DNA from 3 places in the Methylobacterium sp. Leaf466 genome. Region 3 is predicted to be linked to each of the others. Evidence: predicted binding sites of a transcription regulator. Region 3 holds the regulator's gene; each other region holds the start of a gene.

Region 1 (4,643 bases), on a different contig from region 3:
TCGGAACCGCCGCGGGTGTAGATCGTGCCGTCCACCAGCGCGCCGACGTTCTCGGGCGTGACGTTGCCGTAGCCGGTGATGTGATCGGCGCCGCCGTCGTAGCCGACAACGGTGTCGAACACGCTGGGCACCGCGTCGGTGTCGAACAGGAACAGCAGTTTCTTGGTCATGTCTTCGGTTCCTCTGGCCGCATCGCTGAGCGGTCGGCGTTTCGACTGGGCGTTACGGGACGTCGGCGTGGGCGCGTCGGTGCGTCGTCGTTCCGGGGCGCCGCACGGGCGAACCGGGACTCCGAAGCCGCCGAGGGTGCTCCATCCTGCCGCGTCGACGGTTATGGATTCCGGGGTCTGCGCCGCAGCCCAGGACCGACAGGTGGCGCGATCGTACCGTCTCCCTTCAAGACTCGACCACGTTCTGCGGCTTGCCCGCCACGAAGGCCTCGACGTTGTCCACCAGCTGGTCGGCCAGGATCTGCATGGCCTGCTTGCTCGCCCAGGCCACGTGCGGCGTGACGATGAGGTTGGGCAGGTCGAGCTCGCACAGGATGTTGCCGTTCTTGGGGGGCTCGGTCATCACCACGTCGAAGCCGGCGCCGCCGATGGTGCCGGCCTTGAGCGCCTCGGCCAGGGCCTCCTCGTCCACGAGGCCGCCGCGGGCGGTGTTGATGAGGATGGCGCTCTTCTTCATCTTCGCCAGCTGCTCGCGCCCGATCATGTTGCGGGTCTCGGGCGTCAGCGGCGCGTGCAAGGTGATGACGTCCGATTCCGTCAGGATCGTCTCGAAGTCGACGAGGCCTTCCTGCGGGAACACGTCGTAGGCGATGACCTTCATGCCGAGGGCTTCGGCGCGCTTGGCGATGGACTTGCCGAGCGCCCCGTAGCCGACGATACCCAGGGTCGAGCCTGCGATGTCGTGGATCGGGTAGTCGAAGTAGCAGAACTGGGTGGACTTGGCCCAGTCGCCCCGGCGCACGGAGTTCGCGTAGGGCACGATGGCCCGGCGCAGGGCGAACATCAGTCCGATCACGTGCTCGGGCACGGTGTTGAAGGCGTAGTTGCGGATGTTGACGACGGTGATGCCGCGCTCCTTGGCGGCGGCCTTGTCGACGACGTCGGTGCCGGTGGCGGCCACCGCGATCAGCTTGAGGTCCGGCAGCCTCGCCAGGGTGTCGGCCCGCATCGGAACCTTGTTGATCAGCGCGATCGACGCGCCCTGAAGCCGCTCGACAATCTCGTCGGGCGTCCAGGTCGACTCGTATTCCTTGTACGCGTGCGGGAAATTGAATTCGCGCACGGTGGCGTCGAGGGACTCACGGTCGAGGAAGACGATTTTGTGCGTCATGGAAACTCTCGGTGACGTCCCCGCGCGAGGCACGGCCGAACGCGAACGCGTGGTCTGTCGAAAGTCCGGGGCCGGTCGTGGAGACCGGCCCCGGGAGGGGTCGGATCAGGCCTTGAACAGCGGGTTCTCGCGCAGGTAGCTCGAGGCGGCGGCGACGCCGGAGCCCGGCTGCACCTTCACGCCGTTGTCCAGCATCGACATCTCGGCACCGGCGATGGCGCCGAGCAACGAGAGCTCGTTCAGGTCACCGACGTGGCCGATGCGGAACACCTTGCCGGCCACTTTGCTCAAGCCCGCGCCGAGCGCCAGGTTGTAGCGCACGTAGGCGTGCTTGATGATCGCGGCGGCGTCGACACCCTCGGGAGCGAGGATCGCCGTCACCGTGTCGGAGTTCCACTTGGGCTCCTTGGCGCAGGTCTTGAGGCCCCAGGCCGCCACGGCCTGGCGGGTCGCCTCGCCGAGCACGTGATGGCGGTGATAGACGTTCTCGAGGCCTTCCTCTTTGATGCAGGCCAGCGCCTCGCGCAGGCCGTAGAGCAGCGGCAGCGACGGGGTGTAGGGGAAGTAGCCGCCCGGGTTCTGCTTCTGGTGGTCGGACCAGGCGAAGTAGACGGCCGCGAGACGGTCGTTCTTGCCCGAGGAGGTCTCGGCGGCCTTGAGCGCCTTCTGGCTGACGCAGATCACGCCGAGGCCGGCCGGCAGCATCAGGCCCTTCTGGGAGCCGGCGATGGCGCAATCGACCTTCCACTGGTCGGCGTAGAACGGCAGCGAGCCGATCGAGGACACGCCGTCCACGAACAGCAGCGCCGGGTGGCCGGCCGCGTCGATGGCCTTGCGCACCGCACCGATGTCGCTGGTGACGCCGGTGGCGGTCTCGTTGTGGACCGTCATGACGGCCTTGATCTCGTGGTTCTTGTCGGCCCGCAGGGCCTCCTCGATCCGCTGAGGATCGGCGCCGGTGCCCCACTCCTCGTCCTGGACGATGACCTCGAGGCCGAGGCGCTCGGCCATGTCGACCCAGAGATGGCTGAACTGGCCGAAGCGCGAGGTCAGCACCTTGTCGCCGCGCGACAGGGTGTTGGTGAGCGCGGATTCCCAGATGCCCGTGCCGGAGGCCGGGAACAGGAAGATGGTGCCGTCGGTCGAACCGAACACCATCTTGGTGTCCTCGAACAGGGGCTTGGTCAGCGCCGGGAAATCCACCGAGCGGTGATCCTCGGAGGGGACGATCATCGCCCGCATCACGCGGTCGGGGATGTTGGTCGGGCCCGGCACGAAGAGGTGGTTGCGACCAGGCCGTTTCGTTGGCGCCATGATGATTGTCTCCGGTTCCCAGTGCGTCTCGCGACCGCGATGTGGCGGCGCCTCGAACGATGATTGTCTGCCGACGGGTCGTGACGACCCGGCGCGCCCATCCCTGTAGTCCAGAGCGTCGTACGGGTGTCGCGTTCGTAGAACGCCGTCCACCGGTTCCGTCCGCTCCGTCCCGAAACGCCGACCCGGCGTGAGATGGCCGCGCGCAAGGGACGGCTCGCGCCGCCCCTGTCGCGCCGGCAATATGGCGAGCTTCCGCTGTGAAGGAAAACTGAAAAAACTTGTCCACGCGACTCAAAAAATTGCGCTGCAACAGAGGGCCCGCCCGTGGCCGCCGACGACCGGTTTCCCGGGGCGCGCTCGGGCTGCCGCGTGGGGCCGCGTCATCAAACTGATACGGGAATCCGGTTTGGCTCCGGCACGACGCGTCTGCCCGGAGATCCCCGTGAGCGAAGACAACGAGAAGGCGATCCGTGTCCGGACGCTCTTCCTGTCCGACATGCACCTGGGCACCAAGGGCTGCCAGGCCGCCCTGCTGCTCGACTTCCTGCGCGACTACGATGCCGACGAGATCTACCTCGTCGGCGACATCGTCGACGGATGGCAACTGAAGTCGGGCTGGTACTGGCCCCAGAGCCACAACGACGTGGTGCAGAAGCTGCTGCGCAAGGTCCGCAAGGGCACGAGCCTGATCTACGTGCCCGGCAACCACGACGAGTTCCTGCGCGACTACCTCGGCGCGCACTTCGGCGGCATCGAGGTCGCCGACCAGCGCGTGCATGTGGCCGCCGACGGCAAACGCTACCTCGTCATCCACGGCGACCAGTTCGACATGGTGGTGCGCCACGCCAAGTGGCTCGCCTACCTCGGCGATGGCGCCTACACGGCGGCGCTCTTCATCAACACGCACCTCAACACCGTGCGCCGCCGCCTCGGTCTGGCCTATTGGTCGCTCTCGGCCTGGGCCAAGCTGAGGGTGAAGAACGCCGTCAACTTCATCGGCAAGTTCGAGGAGCTGCTCGCGGCGGAAGCCAAGCGCGTCGGGGCGGACGGGGTCATCTGCGGCCATATCCACCACGCCGCCAACCGGCAGATCGACGGGCTGACCTACCTCAACACCGGCGACTGGGTGGAATCCTGCACGGCCATCGTCGAGCATTACGACGGCACGATGGAGGTGCTGCATTATCCCAGTGTCCTGCGCGCCCGCGAGGCCGCCTCCGCGGTGACCATCGCGGTCGACAGGGGCGGGGCGCGGGCCGTCGCGTGAGGCTGCTCATCGCCACCGATGCCTGGCACCCCCAGGTCAACGGCGTCGTGCGCTCCCTCGAGCACATGGCCGCGGCGGGACACGCCTTCGGCTTCGAGACGATCTTCCTCACCCACGAGAACTTCGCGTCCCTGCCGCTGCCCGGCTACCCCGAGATCAGGCTCGCCTATGCGACCCGCACGAAGGTCGCCCGGCTGTGGTCGCAGTTCGCGCCGACCCATGTCCACATCGCCACCGAGGGGACGGTGGGCTACGCTACGCGCCGCCTCTGCCTGGCGCAGGGGCGGCCCTTCACGACGAGCTACCACACCCGCTTTCCCGAATACCTCTCCGCCCGACTGCCGGTGCCGGAAGCCTGGAGCTATGCCTGGCTGCGACGTTTCCACGATGCCGCCAATGGCACCATGGTCAGCACGCCGTCCCTGGAGCAGGATCTCTCCGCGCGGGGCTTCACGCGCCTGATGCGCTGGACGCGCGGTGTCGACACTGACCTGTTCCGGCCTCAGGAGAGCGACGCGCTGGCCGGCCTGCCGCGCCCCGTCTTCCTCTTCGTGGGCCGTGTCGCCGTCGAGAAGAACATCGCGGCCTTCCTCGACCTCGATCTGCCTGGCAGCAAGGTCGTGGTCGGCGACGGTCCAGACCGCGCCAGGCTGGCCTCGCTCTACCCGGCCGCCCGCTTCCTTGGGATGCGGACCGGCGCCGGCCTCGCCGCGGTCTA
Region 2 (4,643 bases), on a different contig from region 3:
GAAGAGATAGGGCGGGACCGGTCCGGCGTCCGGTCGTCGCGGGGATGGAGGTGGGGGCGCTTCAGCGGCCTGTCCAGTTCGGGGCGCGCTTGGCGAGGAACGCCTCCATTCCCTCGCGGAAATCGGCGCTGGTGTAGCAGAGCCGGATGAGGTCATCGCCGGGGCGCTCGCCGTCGGTGCGGTCGTGGACGTCCTGGAGACGACGCAGGCCCTCCTTGGTCGCCTGCAGGGTCAGCGGCGCATGGCCCGCGAGCAGGGTGGCGAGGGCTCCGGTGCGGTCCCGCAGGGCGGCGGCATCCGCCACGACCTCGCCGACGAGGCCGATTGCCAAGGCCTCGTCTCCCTCGATGAGGCGCGCCGTGAAGATCATGTCCTTGACCCGTGCCGGACCGACGAGGGCCGACAGCCGCGCGAGGTTGCCGAGCGACAGGCAGTTGCCGAGGGTTCGTGCGATCGGAAACCCGAACCGGGCGTCGCGCGTGGCGATGCGCAGGTCGCAGGCCGCCGCGATCGCCGCCCCGCCGCCGGTGCAGGCGCCCGCGATCGCCGCCACGGTCGGCACCCGCAGCCGTTCGAGCGCCCCCATCACCCGGTCCATGAACCGTTCGTAGCCGATGGCATCCTCGGCCGTCTCGAAGCTTCGGAACTGGGCGATGTCGGTGCCGGCGGCGAAGGCCCGGTCGCCGGCACCGGTGATCACCAGGACCTTGATCGCGGTATCCGCATCGATCGCCGCGCAATGGTCGATCAGCCCCTGGTACATCGCGAACGTCAGGGCGTTGCGCGCCTGCGGCCGGTTGAGGGTGAGGCGGGCGATGCCGGCGGGATCGACGTCGAAGAGCAGTTCGGGGCTGTCGCTCATGATGGCCTGCACAGGGTGACGGGAACGCCCGACCCTAGCGCAAGTTGATGGGCGAGTTCACCGCCCGACAGCCCGCGCGGGCGATGCGTCTTCGATCAGAGCGCACCGCTCCCCATTCGATGAGATGTCCAGCGCCATGCGCCCATCTTCCGCCACGACCCTCACCGTCGGATCGGCCCTGTTCCTTCTGGCCGGCCTCCTGCCGGGCGAGGCCTCGTGCCTGCGCACGGTCGCCAACAAGACGCCGCACACCGTCCTGGTGAGTCAGGACGGCGGCCCCGCCTTCACGGTGCGTGCGCATGCGAGCCGCCGCTTGCGCTACGACAGGTCCGGCGAGATCGCGGTGTCCGTCGTGTGCAGGGCACGGGACCGTTTCGCGGCGCCGCAGCCGCCGGCCTTCACCGCACGCTATGCGGTCGTCGCCGTGCGCGATCGCTGCTGGGTCGACATCGACGGCGGCGGCACCGCACCGCTCGCCCTCAACGCGCCCCGCCAGGGCGACATCGTCGTGGCCCGGTACGGCCTGGCCTGCCCGTAGCCGCCCCCGATCAGTAGCGGGACGGCACGAACATCTCGGACGGGACCGGCTGGCGCGCGTAGTCGTCGTGTCGCACCCGCTCGGGCAGGACCACGGTGGGATGGGGGACCTCGCCGTAGGGGATCTGCGTCAGGAGGTGGTCGATGCAGTTGAGGCGGGCCTTCTTCTTGTCGACGGCCTCCACCACCCACCACGGCGCCTCCGGGATATGGGTGCGGGCGAGCATCACCTCCTTGGCCTTGGTATAGTCCTCCCAGCGGCGGCGGGACTCCACATCCATCGGCGACAGCTTCCACTGCTTGAGCGGGTCGTGGATCCGCATCTGGAAGCGTAGGGCCTGCTCCTGGTCGGTGATCGAGAACCAGTATTTCAGGACGATGATGCCCGAGCGGACCAGCATCCGCTCGAAATCGGGCACCGACTGGAAGAATTCCTCGTATTGCGCGTCGTTGCAGAAGCCCATCACCCGCTCGACGCCGGCGCGGTTGTACCAGGAGCGGTCGAACAGCACGATCTCGCCGTCGGCCGGCAGGTGGGCGACGTAGCGCTGAAAGTACCATTGCGTGCGCTCGCGCTCGCTCGGGGCGGGTAGGGCGGCCACGCGGCAGACGCGCGGGTTGAGGCGCTGGGTGATCCGCTTGATCGCGCCGCCCTTGCCGGCCGAATCGCGGCCCTCGAACACCACCACCACCCGCAGCTTCTGCGACTGGACCCAATCCTGCAGCCGGACGAGCTCGTGCTGGAGGCGGAACAGCTCGCGGAAGTAGAGCCTGCGGTCCATCTGCGGAGCGCGGGGATCGCCCGCGACGGCGTCGGCCAGGCGTTCGAGGCGCTCCTCCTCCATCTCCATTTCGAGTTCTTCGTCGAAGTCGTCGGCGACCTCCCTGCGGATCGCCTCGATGTCGAAGGTGCCTGCCTGCCGCCCGTGATCCATCGTCGTTCCAACGCCTCGAGGTCCCACGGGCGCTTAGACCATGCCGATGTGACAGTTCGGCGAAACGCCCCGCCGTCGCGCACGCCGCGGCGGGCACCCCTGGATTCCGACGCCGACATTCTTTAAGGTTGATTCGCTACCTAGAGTTATTATTGCGTGAGGACATCGATGAGCACCTGCAAGGGACGCGACGGCGACACCTGGGAGATCTACGCCAGCGGGACCGGCTGGCGGTGGCGCCGCACGGCATCGAACGGCAGGATCGTCGGCGCCTCCACGGAAACCTACGCCAGCAAGGCGAACTGCATCGAGAACGCGCGCCGCAACGGCATGGATTGCACGCCGGCGTAGGGCGCATGGTCGACAGGGGCCGGCCCGCGTCGTCTTCCGGCGACGCGAGGCGGCCCGGTCAGGCTCGGCAAGGGCGTCATCAAGGTGTCGCCGCTACGCGCGATGGAGCCGGGGACGGTTCGGCACTTTGCCGGCGAGGAACCGGCAGGGCCCGATGCCGCGACTTCTCACCGACGAGGCCGTCCTTCCCGGCCTGATCTTCGGGCTCCACTTCGACGGGCGGGGCCGCGCCTTGCTCCTCGAGACCGGCGCCGACCTGCCGCCGCTCGATGCCGCCGCCGGCTTCGTGTGGCTCCACGTCGACCTCGTCGATGCGCGCCTTCACGGCTCCGTCGAAGCCGGGCGGCTCGGACCGCCGCGTCTGGCCGCGGCGATCTTCGCCCGTGACGGCCACCAGCGCGTGGTGGTCGATGGAGCGGAGTTCGGCCTCGTCGTCGCCGATCGCGAACGGGATTTCGCCGGCGCGCTGAGCGACGAACCCACCGGCCGGCTACATTGCGTGCTCGGGCAGGGCTACCTCGTCAGCGGGCGCCGACACGCCACGGCCTGCGCGGAGGCCGCCCGCGACGCCGCCCTGGCAGGCCTGACGGTCACCTCGCCCGCCCGCCTGCTCGAACTCTTCGTCGGCCACGTCGTCCAGGCGATGGAGGCGGGCGCCGTCCGCATGTCCGAGGAACTCGACGCCATCGAGGACCGGATCCTCGACGGGGCGGGTGCCGACGACACCGGTCCGTTGGCGCCGATCCGTCGCCGGGCGGTGCGCCTGCGCCGCCAGGTCGCCGGCCTCGGCGCCGTGTTCCACCGCCTGGAGGCCGAGACCGACGACGACGGCGACGCCTTGCCGGAGGCGGTGATGACCATGGCCGCCCGCGTCGTCCAGCGCATCGATTCCCTCGACCGCGACATGGGTGTGCTGGCCGAGCGCAGCCGCCTGCTCCAGGACGAGATCGCCGGCCGCACCGCCGCGCAGACCAACCGACAGCTCTTCACCCTCTCGATCCTGACCTCCCTGTTCCTACCGCCGACCCTGGTGACGGGCGTGTTCGGCATGAACAGCAAGGGCCTGTTCCTCGCCGACTTCGAGAACGGCTCGACCATCGCCCTGGGGATCGGCGCGCTCTCGTCCCTCGCGGTGTTCCTCGTCATCCGCCGCCTCGGTGTCGCTGGTCGGCGCGGTTGATCCCCGGGCGCATTGCGCCCATCACCAGCACGCCGTCATCGCCGCGTCATCCCGCGTCGCAACGGTGACGATCCCACCACGGAGCCTTCCCCCGCATGGACTTCTTCCGCCGCTTCACCGTGCTGATGTGCGCGCCCAACTTCGATCCGGACGACCTCGAGGGCGTGCGCGTCCAGCAGATCCTCACCTCCATCGAAAAGCTCGGCTTCGAGGTGGTGCGCGCCCGGCGCGTCGAGGATGCGGCCATCGCGGTCCAGACCGACGCCGCCATCGGCTGCATGGTGGTGGATTGGGGCAAGCGCGGGCTCGACGGCAAGGCGGCGGCGCTGATCAACCTCATGAGGAAGCGCGGGCTCGAGATGCCCATCGTCATCATGGTCCGAAGGAAGCGCCTGGAGGACATCCCCGTCGAGGTGCTCGACTTCATCGACGGCTACATCTTCCTCGCCGAAGAGACCCCCGACTACATCGCCCGCGGCCTCGTCAGCCGCGTCAAGCAGTACGCCGAGACCCTGAAGACGCCGTTCTTCGGCGCGCTGGTGGATTACGCCGAGCAGGGCAACCAGCTCTGGACGTGTCCGGGCCACAACGGCGGCATCTTCTACAACCGCTCGCCCATCGGGCGGATCTTCGTCGAGCACCTCGGCGAGGCGGTGTTCCGCGACGACCTCGACAACTCGGTGCTCGACCTCGGCGACCTGCTTGTCCACGAGGGCCCGGCCCTCAAGGCGCAGAAGGAGGCGGCCGTCATCTTCGGAGCGGAGAAGACCTACTTCGT
Region 3 (4,643 bases):
CATCGACGAGGCCTTCCTCGACCTCTCCGGCACCGAGCGCCTGCACGGGACGAGCCCGGCGCTCACCCTGGTCCGCTTCGCACGGCGCGTGGAGACCGAGATCGGCATCAGCGTCTCGGTGGGCCTCTCCGACACCAAGTTCCTGGCCAAGATCGCCTCAGACCTCGACAAGCCGCGTGGCTTCTCGATCCTCGGCCGGGGCGAAGCACAGGCTTTCCTGGCCGGGCGCCCCGTCTCGATCCTGCCGGGGATCGGCCCGGCCGGGCAGGCCCGTCTCTCCGGGCTCGGCATCCGCAAGATCGCCGACCTGACCCGCATCGATCCCGAACGCCTGCACGCGGCCCTGGGACGGGAGGCCGGCCGGCTGCGGGCATTGGCGCGGGGCGAGGACGATCGCCCGGTGCGGCCGTGGCGCGAGACCAAGAGCGTGCCGGCGGAGACCACCCTGGCCGACGACCTCGGCACCTTCGAGGCCCTGCGGCCGATCCTGTGGCGGCAATGCGAAAAGGTGTCCGAACGTCTCAAGCGCGCCGACCTCGCGGCGGCCACCGTCACCCTGAAGCTCAAGGATTCGGGATTTCGCCTTCGCACCCGCGCCCGCGGCCTGGCGCCGACGCAGCTCGCCGCCAGGCTCTACCCGGTGGCGGAAGCCCTCCTGCGCGAGGCCTGCGACGGCACGCCCTACCGGCTGATCGGCATCGGCGCCGGCGACCTCTCCGAGGGGACGACCGCCGACCGGGCCGATCTCCTCGACGGCGACCTCGGTCGCATCGCCAAACGCGAATCCGCCCTCGACAGCCTGCGGCTGCGGTTCGGCGAGGCCAGCATCCAGCGCGGGCTCGGTTTCAGCGGGACGGTACGCGACCCCAAGGCACCCCGCGGCGGCCGATAGGACCAGCGACGAGGGGCTCGCCCGGGGGAGCGTCGATCAGGGCGCGCACTCCTTCGCCGTCTCCGCCGCGCCGGCCTTTGTCGGCGGGGTGAGGTCGAGGCGGGTCAGATCGCCGAGGATGGCGAAGCTGCCGTAGTCGAGCTTCAAGGCGCCGCTGACGCCGTTGTCGTAGAGGTCGAAGGTGAGCACGTAGATCGGGGTGCGTTCGCCGTCGCCCTGCGTGTAGTAGCTCAAGGTGACAGGCCAGCGCGGCATCGTGGTCATCTCGCCCTCGCGCAGGGGCTTGTCGCGCTCGCCCTTGTCGCGCTCGCCCTTGGGCGCACCCTCGACCTTGCGTCCGATCACCGCCAGGGTGTCGTAGACCTTGCGGCCGTCGTCGGAGCCGTCGAACACCTTCACCGACAGGGTGCTCTCCCCCGCCCTCCCGGCCTCGATCAGCCGGCGCATGTGGATGCTCGGAAACAGCACCGGGCCGCTGGCCTGGAACTGGTCGCGCTTGGGCTCCTTGAGCTTGACCTTGATGGTCTCGGCCCCGCTCTCGGCGGTCCCATCCACCGCCTGGGACGGCGCCTCGTTGAGGAGGGTGGCGGTCTTGAAGCGGAAGTTGCGACCATCCCCGCTCTCGAACGTCGTGTTGCGCAGGTCGGACGTCCGGCTCCCGCTCTCCCCGCTCTGGAGCTGCGTCACCTGGCGGGTCTGCATCGTGTAGCCCTTGCAGGCGTCGCCGCCGAAATCGAGGACGATGCGACCGCGCGCACTCTCCACCGAACGGCTGGCGCTGCTCTCGGCCAGGGACAGTTCGTACACCGCGCGGTGCCCGGCGAGGCGGATCGGCTCCGCCGCCTGCGCAGCCCCCGCAGCCACGACGAGGCCCGCCGCCATTCCTCCCAACCGCCGTGACGACCGCATGGTGTCTCCCTGTTCAAACGCGAGCCGACCAAAACCCGTCCGGTCGCACCGCCCAGACATAGTCACGCCGGCTTAGGCGACAATGCGGGCTCGGAGTGGTCGGACCGCGACGTGCCGTGGAGACCCCTCGGCGATGGCAGGAGCCCATCGGCAGTGGCAGGAACCTCATTGGCAGTGGCAGGGGCCCATCGGCAGTGGCGGGAACCCATTGGCAGTGGAAAGCCGCAGGGCGTGCATGGTCTCCCTTGCATACGGCTCGACGCCTCCTGTACGGTCGCGCTGATTGACGATGCATCCGGCGCGACGGTCAATACACGACGGTTCGACGACGACCAGAGCGCGCGTCGTGATGGGTTTGCCGTCGGCGAAACCAGCGTTCCCGTGGAAGGCGTGCGGTTCTTTTCAATACACCGTGTCATGACGACATCGTGAAATGGCCTTTTCGACTGGGTCGTTACGAAGATGGCGGGTGCGGGTGTTGCGTCGTGACGGGGCGATGATCGAATGTCTGAGGGGGCGATGATGGACACAGTCCCGGGCTGGACGGATGAACGCGTCGCGCTGTTGCGCCGCCTCTGGGAAGAGGGTCTGAGCGCGAGCCAGATCGCGACGCAACTGACCGGCGTGACCCGCAACGCCGTGATCGGGAAGGTCCACCGCCTGGGGCTTTCGGGACGCGTGAAGAGCGCCGACACCGCGATCGCGGGGCGCAAGAAGGGGACCCGCGAGGCGGAGGTCGAGATCATCGTCGAGGAGGCGACGCTCCCGCCGCCGGTGGAACCGATCGTCGTCGAGGCGGTCGTCGCTGCCGCCACACTCGACGTCGCGCTGCCCGCCGATCCCGTCACCCTGGCGGTCTCGCGGCGGGTGACGATCATGGACCTGCGGGAAGCGATGTGCCGCTGGCCGATGGGGGACCCGACCTCGACGGACTTCTACTATTGCGGCGACCGGGCGATCACCGGCCTGCCCTATTGCACCCATCACGCCGAGATCGCCTATCAGCCGGCGACCGAGCGCAAACGCGACCGCCGGGCCGGCGGATTCCGCTGATCCCTCACGGCCGGCTCGCGGCCGGGCGGCGGATGTCGCGGTCGGGACGGCGATACCGCGCGTGGCGGCCTCACGCGTCGACGGCGAAGGTCTCGTCGAACGAATAGCCTGAGCCGCGAACGGTGCGGATGGGATCGGACTGGGTCGTGCGGTTGATGGCCTTGCGCAGGCGGCCGACGTGGACGTCGACGGTGCGCTCGTCGATGTAGACGTCGTGACCCCAGACGCCGTCCAGGAGCTGTTCGCGCGAGAACACCCGGCCGGAGCTCTGCATCAGGAATTCGAGCAGCTTGAACTCGGTGGGCCCGAGGTGGATCTCGCGGCCCTGACGGCGGATGCGGTGGCTGACCCGGTCGAGCTCGATGTCGCCGGCGATGAGCAGGCTCGCCACATGCGCCGGCTTGGCGCGCCGCAGCAGCGCCCGCACCCGCGCCAGCAGTTCGGGCACCGAGAACGGCTTGACGATATAATCGTCCGCCCCCGTGCCGAGACCGCGGATCCGGTCGCCCTCCTCGCCGCGGGCCGTGAGCATGATGACGGGCAGGGTCTCGCTCTCGCGGCGCGCACGGATGCGGCGGCAGAGCTCGATCCCCGACAGGCCGGGCAGCATCCAGTCGAGCAGCACCAGGTCGGGAAGCTGTTCCTGCAGGCGCAGGTCCGCCTCGTCGCCGCGGGCGGCCGCGTCGACGGTGAACCCCTCCGCCTCGAGGTTGTAGCGGAGGAGGAGGGTAAGGGCCTCCTCGTCCTCGACGATCAGGATACGCGTACTCATGGGCTTTGTCTGGGATGTCCCTGCCGGGGGCTTCAGGCGCCGGTCGGCGGCTCCACCATGGCGTAGTTCGACGCGTCGTTCTTCGGGCGATCGGTGGGAAGGTTCTCACCGGTGACGAGGTAATGGATCGTCTCGGCGATGTTGGTAGTGTGGTCGCCGATCCGCTCGATGTTCTTGGCGCAGAACAACAGGTGCGTGCAGAACGAGATGTTGCGCGGGTCTTCCATCATGTAGGTCAAGAGCTCGCGGAACAGCGAATTGTAGAGGGCGTCGATGGCGCCGTCCCGCTCCCAGACGTCGTGCGCCGCCTTGATGTCGCGGCTGGAATAGGCGTCCAGCACGTCCTTGAGCTGCTCTTGGACGAGGTCGCCCATGTGCTGCATGCCCACGACCACCTTCTGCGACTGGATCTCGCCGGCGATGGCGATGACGCGCTTGGCGACGTTCTTGGCCAGATCGCCGATCCGCTCGAGATCGCTCGACACGCGGATCGCCGAGATGGTTTCGCGCAGGTCGATGGCCATCGGCTGGCGCCGCGCGATGAGCAAAATCGCCCGCTCCTCGATCTCGCGCTGCAGTACGTCGAGGCGCTGGTCGGCGGCGATGACCGTCTGGGCCAGGGTGGCGTCGCGCCGCACGAGGGCGTGGCCCGCCTCGTTCATCATCTTCTCGGCGATGCCGCCCATCTCGGAGATCGCGCGGCGCAGGTCCTCGAGGTCGGTGTCGTAGGAACTGACGATATGGTCGGGCATGATCGCACTCCTCGGGTCGGCGCCCCGGCGGGGAACGGCGAACGGGATCGGTCGGGAGAGTATTTCGCAGCGGACGAGGTCGGGTCCGATGCGATGGCTGATGGGGACCGTCCGGCGGTCGAACGGCCTCAGCCGAAGCGGCCGGTGATGTAGTCCTGGGTCTGGCGTTTCTCGGGGTTCATGAAGATCCGGGTGGTGGGCCCGAATTCCACGAGTTCGCCGAGGTACATGAACGCCGTGAACTGCGAGATGCGGGCGGCCTGCT

The links. Region 3 encodes PhoB, which activates phosphate uptake and scavenging genes when phosphate is short. Its sites were predicted from a motif close to TGTCATNNANCTGTCAT; they were not measured.
Region 1: a site for PhoB is predicted at 3,037-3,053, ahead of ASG59_RS01395 (UDP-2,3-diacylglucosamine diphosphatase). Genes of this name have one in related genera too.
Region 2: a site for PhoB is predicted at 2,760-2,776, ahead of ASG59_RS07580 (CorA family divalent cation transporter). Genes of this name have one in related genera too.

What each region holds. Positions count from the first base shown of each region.
Region 1 covers NZ_LMRC01000001.1:332,649-337,291, forward strand. Annotated here, with positions in the region: gene ASG59_RS01380 (NADP-dependent methylenetetrahydromethanopterin/methylenetetrahydrofolate dehydrogenase) at 1-170, opposite strand, end outside; gene ASG59_RS01385 (D-2-hydroxyacid dehydrogenase) at 397-1,341, opposite strand; gene ASG59_RS01390 (aminotransferase class V-fold PLP-dependent enzyme) at 1,447-2,655, opposite strand; gene ASG59_RS01395 (UDP-2,3-diacylglucosamine diphosphatase) at 3,101-3,925, shown strand; gene ASG59_RS01400 (glycosyltransferase family 1 protein) at 3,922-4,643, shown strand, end outside.
Region 2 covers NZ_LMRC01000012.1:272,051-276,693, reverse strand. Annotated here, with positions in the region: gene ASG59_RS07600 (enoyl-CoA hydratase/isomerase family protein) at 62-862, opposite strand; gene ASG59_RS07595 (hypothetical protein) at 999-1,400, shown strand; gene ppk2 (polyphosphate kinase 2) at 1,411-2,334, opposite strand; gene ASG59_RS07585 (DUF1508 domain-containing protein) at 2,503-2,685, shown strand; gene ASG59_RS07580 (CorA family divalent cation transporter) at 2,840-3,865, shown strand; gene ASG59_RS07575 (Orn/Lys/Arg decarboxylase N-terminal domain-containing protein) at 3,961-4,643, shown strand, end outside.
Region 3 covers NZ_LMRC01000036.1:87,797-92,439, reverse strand. Annotated here, with positions in the region: gene ASG59_RS19210 (DNA polymerase IV) at 1-892, shown strand, start outside; gene ASG59_RS19205 (cell envelope integrity EipB family protein) at 929-1,774, opposite strand; gene ASG59_RS19200 (GcrA family cell cycle regulator) at 2,321-2,854, shown strand; gene phoB (phosphate regulon transcriptional regulator PhoB) at 2,925-3,626, opposite strand; gene phoU (phosphate signaling complex protein PhoU) at 3,659-4,378, opposite strand; gene pstB (phosphate ABC transporter ATP-binding protein PstB) at 4,507-4,643, opposite strand, start outside.